DNA from 2 places in the Caloramator sp. E03 genome. Region 2 is predicted to be linked to the other one. Evidence: riboswitches for the same ligand, from Rfam matches in the RefSeq annotation. Region 2 holds a riboswitch; the other holds the start of a gene.

Region 1 (3,402 bases), 590 kb from region 2:
ACATCCTTTACTGGGATTATTCTTGTTTTATCTCCCGGATGTGCAAGATCCACATCGATGCTTTTTAGCCTTTCATCTCCTCCAACCTCTTTTAAAAGTTCTTCTTTGTTTATATAAAGGATGCCATCTTTAACCGCAGTTTCTAAGCCAAACCTTACGTCATTAATATAGATCTTCCCTAATTCAAGGCGCAAAGCCTTCACCTCCCAATTTTTTATGTAAAGGACAAGCCTTTATATTCACTTAAAATTTTTTTAGCATATTTTCAATATCATCTGCTGAAGATATTTTATCTGGAGTTAAAACTTCAGCCTTTTCTCCATTAACATATACAATCATAGTTGGAAGACCTAAAACTTTTTGTGCTATTGCAAGTCTTCTGTTTTGGCTTGTATTCAAGCTACAAAACTTAAATTTATCCCCATATTTTTCTTCAAGCCTGTGAATATCTGGCATTAGCTGTTTACATATTTCACACTTATCTCCCCAAAAGTCAACAAAAACAGGCTTTTCAGTGCAATTTAAAACCTCAGATTCAAAATTATCTTTATTTACTTCTATCATTTTTAAACCTCCTATTTGTTAAACTTTTCGTTTATATACTCTTCTGCTGCAACTGCAGCTATTGCACCATCAGCAGCAGCAGTTATAACCTGTCTTAATGATTTTACTCTTACATCGCCTGCTGCAAACACTCCCTCAACATTAGTTCTCATTGTTTCATCTGTTGGTATATATCCTTTTTCATCAAGTTCTATATGTCCTTTAAATACTGAAGTTATAGGATTAAGACCAACAAATACAAAAACTCCATTAACAAAAATTTCGCTTAACTCTCCTGTTAGAACATTTTTTATTGTAAGGCTCTCAAGTATTTCATCTCCATTTGCAGCTGTTACAACACTATTCCAAATAAATTTAATTTTCGGATTATTAAATGCCTTTTCTTGCAGGGATTTTGTTGCTCTTAACGAATCTCTTCTGTGTATTACAGTTACACTTTCAGCAAACTTAGTTAAATAAATTGCTTCTGTAATTGCAGAATCCCCACCACCAATAACTGCAACATCAAGGCCTTCAAAAAAGTCAGCATCACATGTTGCACAATAAGAAACGCCTCTTCCTATAAACTCAAACTCCTTTTCAAATCCTCCAGGCTTTGGCTGTGCACCAGATGCAATTATAATTGCTTTAGACATATATTCTCCATTCCTACACCTTACTATTTTCATGTCCTTTGTAAAATCAACTGATAATACCTCATCTTTTAAAAATTCTGTTCCAAATTCTTCAGCCTGTTTTTTCATTCTTTCAGCAAGTGCAGGCCCTGTACAGTTTTCAATTGAACCTGGATAGTTTTCAAGCTCTGCTGTAGTGGTGATTTGACCTCCAAATTTACCTTTTTCAATAATAAGAACATCGAGCTTTGATCGTGAACCATAGATACCTGCCGAAAGACCAGCAGGTCCACCTCCAATAATTATTATGTCATAAACTTTTGACATATAATTCACCCCTAACCTTATTTATTTAATGCATTTGTAATTAAATCAAAATCTATAATTGCAAAATCCTTTAACACAGATTGTGGCCAATTCCTTTGGGGTTTATTTTTAATCAAATTTTGTGCAACTTCTATGCTATTTTCTATATACATAATAGATTGTAAATCGGGAGTATTATTTGAATATTCTGATATTATTACTGTTTTATAGGGTGTTTCATTTGGTTTTACGCTTCCCATAAGTGGATGAGTTAATAGCCTGTGTCCTTTATGTATATAATCTCTAACTCTTATAAGTACATCCATTATGCTTCCTTCAACAAAAACGACTTTATATTTATTTTTAAAATAATCATAGGAAATATTATTATTTGTAATTACAATAATTTTTTCTATCAAAATTTACACAACCTTTTTATTGTTTTATAAAATAAAAAAGAATGTAATAGCTCTATCACCATTACATTCTCTGCATTCCCAGAGTTCTGTCCGCAAATAATACTTTTGCCTGAGAGTATCATTGAATTTGGCGAATTCAACTTACCCCTTCGGCGCCCTAATGGGTCTCTCATATTTGCTTCATCCAGAATATTTAATTGTATTTATAATTTCTATATTAATATTATAGATTATTGCTATTATAAATTCAATTCTGTTTTTTATTAATTATTACTCTATTTGTCTAAATTTTTATAATAAAAACAAGTATTAATATTTTTTAAGCATAATTCTAAGTTTCTCGTAAATTCGCATTTTATTTTATTATTTATTTTTCAAAAAAATAAATCCCAATTACGTTTGGTCCTGAATATGTTGCTATTACAGTTCCAACATCAGAAATCAATAAATCATCTCTTCCTAATAGTTCCTTAACATCTATTATAAATTCATCCATTTCATTTTCAAATCCTAAACTTCCTACTGCAAAATCCATTTTTTCATCACAATTAAAATCTTTTATATAATTTAATAATATTTCCTTTGCTTTTTTTATTCCTCTTGGTTTTTCATATATTAAAAGTTTTCCATCCTTTGAATGAATAATTGGCTTTATATTTAATAATGTTCCTATTGTTGCCTTTGTTGTTGAAACTCTTCCACCTTTTTTAATGTATTCAAGAGTATCAAGTATAAAAGCAACCCTAACCTTATTTGAAAGGACCAAAAGTCTTTCATAAATATCTTTAACATCTAAACCTTCATCAATCATCTTTTTAGCCTGTATTACCAAAAGCCCCGTACCAAAGCTTACACTTTTTGAATCAACGATATATATTTTTTCTGAACCTATCATCTGTTTTGCTATATTTGCAGATTGGAAAGTCCCGCTTATTCCTGATGATATATGTATAGATATTATATAGCAATCCTCTTTTAATAATTTAGAATATAATTCATAAAAACTTTGTGGATTTACTTGTGATGTTGTAGGAAGTTCATCACCTTCTTTTAAAAATGAAATAAGCTGTTCTGTATCTATATCAACTCTATCTCTATAACTTACACCTTTATATGTCACTGTCAATGGTGCAACAATAATGTTGTTATTTTCAATATATTCTTTTGAAAGATCTGCTGTACTATCAGTTACTAAATATATTTTTTTCATCTTAACCCACCTTTAACATCATTTCATATTAGGAAATCCAATTTGTTTTAAAGCTTCATAAGCAATAATAGAAACTGAATTAGATAAATTTAAAGATCTATCACTTGTTTCAATCATAGGTATTCTAATAAGATTATCTTTTAAAATATCCTTAATATACTGTGGAACTCCAGAAGACTCCCTTCCAAACATAATAAAATCTCCAACTTTATATTTAACTTCACAGTATAATTTAGTTCCTTTCGTAGTTGATAAAAAAATTCTGTTGTTTTTATTTTTTTCAAAGAAT
Region 2 (3,402 bases):
TTTAGACTTATTAGAGCTTGGTGATATAATTCAATATGAAAATTTTAGAGGATTTATTTATCATTCAGCTATAATAACGGCCTTCACATATAATGGAGGTATTAGAATACCTTTAATAACGCAACATACCTTTGATGCAATAAATACAAGCTATATTAAACCTGCAGCAAAGAGAATGCACTTTATGAAGATTATTGTCAATTAATGCTTAACACTTCTTGGTGCTTTTAAATATTATATATTAAAAGCATTAAGGAAGTGGTAAAATTGGATACTATTTTATATCCCCCAACAATAAATTACTATAAATCCTATCAAAGGCCTCAGCAGCTCTTTAAGGCTTTAAATAACATAGGATATAGAATAATATTTTGCAATTATAACCCACAAGAATCAAATAGTTATTTTAAAGAGGTTTTTAAAGAATTCTATATTTGCAATAAAATAAACCCCTATAGAATTTCTAAATTAGATAGTTTACCTATTCTTTGGATAACATATCCTCCTTTTGCATCCTTTATTGAACAATATCCTTATAGATTATTAGTTTTTGATGCAATAGATGAGGTTAGCAATGAGTTTGAGAGTTGGCAAAATGGACTAGATATTTTAATTAGGAAGGCAGATGTCATATTTACAACATCTCATAAACTATTTGAATATCATAGCTACTATAGAGATGATGTATTTTTATGCCCTAATGGAGCTGACTATGAATATTTTAATAAGGCTAGTAATATTTTTTCAGATAGGCCCTGTGATATGCCCAAAAATAACAATATTACTGTTGGATATTTTGGAGCTATTGCAACTTGGATTAATTGGCCTTTTGTTAATAACATTGCTAATTTAAATCCGGATATCAACTTTGTATTTATAGGACCTTTGTTTAATTTAGCAAGATTTCCCTTAAAGCTTAATAATGTATACTATCTTAAAAATAAAAACTACGATAGGCTGATAAATTATCTTCAATATTTTGATATATGTTTTATACCTTTTAAAATAACAAATATGACAAGAGGTTGTAATCCTATAAAGATGTATGAGTATTTAAGTGCAGGTAAAATAGTCGTTGCCACAGATTTTGATGAGGCAAAAATGTGCAAATATGTTTATACTATCAATTCAAAGGATTATTTACAATTTAGAAAATTTATTGATAATCTTTTGGCTGAGGACAGTGAAGAACTTAGGCTAAAGAGAATAGAGTTTGCTAAAAATAACTCATGGCAAAATAGAGCCAGGTTAGTAGATGAGGTTTTAAAAAGAAAATTAGGAACATATTAAATATATTTAGGATGAAAATAGTTAACAACAGTTAATGAATTTTATTTGTTGTTAACTATTTTTTTGCAATAAAAACTTGATATATTAAATGACTTTATGTTAAAATACTTGATATAGTTTCATATTGTCGGATGAAGATGGCAGAATGATTAAGATCAAACTGTCATTGGACGAAACTCTGGAGAGACTCGATTGAGCACCGAAGGGGAAAACCAAAGTATTTTGGTGAAGCTCTCAGGTAAAAGAACAGAGATTTTATAAATACATAGCAAATAAGTATTTGATATATTCTGTTCTTTTATGGGGCTAATTTAATTAGTCCCTTTTTCTGTACTTTTTTATAAAAAATATATAGGAGGGAAAATAATGAAAGCATTTGTCACAGTAATAGGAAAAGATAAGATAGGTATTATTCAAGCTATAACATCTGTACTTTCTCAAAATAATGTAAATATACTTGATATAAACCAGACACTTTTACAAGATTATTTTACAATGATTATGTTTGTTGATCTTGAAAAAATGGCAATTGATTTTGAAAAGTTAAAAGAAAAACTTGAAAATAAAGCAAAGGAGATAGGAGTTTCAGTTAGGATACAGCGTGAAGATTTGTTCAGATATATGCATGAAATATAATAAATTACGTATAGGAGTTGGGAAAATGATTAATAATAAAAACATTTTAGAAACAATAAATATGATAGAAAAGGAAAAACTTGATATTAGAACAATTACAATGGGAATTTCACTTCTTGACTGTTGTGATAGTGATGGAAAAAAATCAAGGAAAAAAATTTATGATAAAATAACCAGGCTTGCTGAAAATCTTGTAAAAACAGGTGAAGAAATAGAAATGGAATTTGGTATTCCAATAATAAATAAAAGAATATCTGTAACTCCTATATCACTTATAGCACAAAGCTGTGATGATACTGATTATGTTGAATTTGCAAAAACTCTTGATAAAGCTGCTTCTGCTGTTGGTGTAAATTTTATTGGAGGGTTTTCAGCCCTTGTTCATAAAGGTAATTCGAAAGGAGATACAATTCTTATAAATTCAATTCCAGAGGCTCTTGCATGTACTGAGAAAGTTTGTTCTTCAGTTAATGTTGGAACATCAAAATCAGGAATAAATATGAATGCAGTAAGGGACATGGGAAGGATTATAAAGGAAACGGCTTATCTTACAAGGGATAATAGTAGCATAGGATGTGCAAAGCTTGTTGTCTTTGCCAATGCTGTTGAAGACAATCCTTTTATGGCAGGAGCTTTCCATGGGGTTGGAGAAGCAGAATGTGTGATTAATGTAGGTGTTAGTGGTCCGGGAGTTATAAAATCTGCCCTTGAAAATATTCGTGGCGAAAGTTTTGATGTTGTTGCTGAAACTATAAAGAGGACAGCTTTTAAAATTACAAGAGCTGGACAGCTTGTTGCTCTTGAAGCTTCAAAAAGACTTGGTGTTCCCTTTGGAATAGTTGATTTATCTCTTGCTCCAACCCCAGCAGTTGGAGATAGCGTTGCAAGGATAATTGAAGAAATGGGTCTTGAAGTATGCGGCTGTCCAGGAACTACAGCTGCCCTTGCAATATTAAATGACGCAGTTAAAAAGGGAGGAATTATGGCATCTTCCCATGTTGGGGGATTAAGTGGAGCATTTATACCTGTTAGTGAGGATGAAGGAATGATTAATGCAGTAGAAACAGGTGCATTAAGCATTGAAAAACTTGAAGCTATGACATGTGTATGTTCAGTTGGACTTGACATGATAGCAATTCCAGGAGATACTCCAGATACTACAATATCAGCAATAATTGCTGATGAAGCTGCAATAGGTGTTATAAACAATAAAACTACTGCAGTTAGGATAATACCAGTTTACGGAAAATCAGTTGGGGAAAAGGTTGAGTTTGGAGGTCTTTTAGGACAGGCCCCGATTATGGCTGTAAGTAAAATATCCAGCTCTGATTTTATATTAAGAGGAGGAAGAATTCCTGCACCTGTTCATAGCTTTAAAAATTAGATGGTGAACTAAAATATAATTTGTATTATTTTAATTAGTTTTTAATTAGGAGGTTTTTGTTATGGTATGTGATTCAAAGGCAAATTGTACAT

The links. A riboswitch is a leader RNA that binds a small molecule or an ion and turns the genes downstream of it on or off. The one in region 2 is predicted to bind glycine.
Region 1: it holds a riboswitch for glycine, as region 2 does, so the genes downstream of both, FDN13_RS13545 (GrdX family protein) here and FDN13_RS02395 (ACT domain-containing protein) in region 2, are expected to answer to the same signal.

What each region holds. Positions count from the first base shown of each region.
Region 1 is NZ_CP040093.1:2,851,514-2,854,915, reverse strand. Features, by position in the region: gene FDN13_RS13560 (glycine/sarcosine/betaine reductase component B subunit) at 1-194, opposite strand, end outside; gene trxA (thioredoxin TrxA) at 244-564, opposite strand; gene trxB (thioredoxin-disulfide reductase) at 576-1,505, opposite strand; gene FDN13_RS13545 (GrdX family protein) at 1,523-1,903, opposite strand; glycine riboswitch at 1,991-2,087, opposite strand; gene FDN13_RS13540 (DegV family protein) at 2,271-3,113, opposite strand; gene trmL (tRNA (uridine(34)/cytosine(34)/5-carboxymethylaminomethyluridine(34)-2'-O)-methyltransferase TrmL) at 3,132-3,402, opposite strand, start outside.
Region 2 is NZ_CP040093.1:455,712-459,113, reverse strand. Features, by position in the region: gene FDN13_RS02405 (amidase domain-containing protein) at 1-205, shown strand, start outside; gene FDN13_RS02400 (glycosyltransferase family 1 protein) at 268-1,290, shown strand; glycine riboswitch at 1,459-1,550, shown strand; gene FDN13_RS02395 (ACT domain-containing protein) at 1,657-1,926, shown strand; gene FDN13_RS02390 (PFL family protein) at 1,952-3,310, shown strand; gene FDN13_RS02385 (DUF6485 family protein) at 3,372-3,402, shown strand, end outside.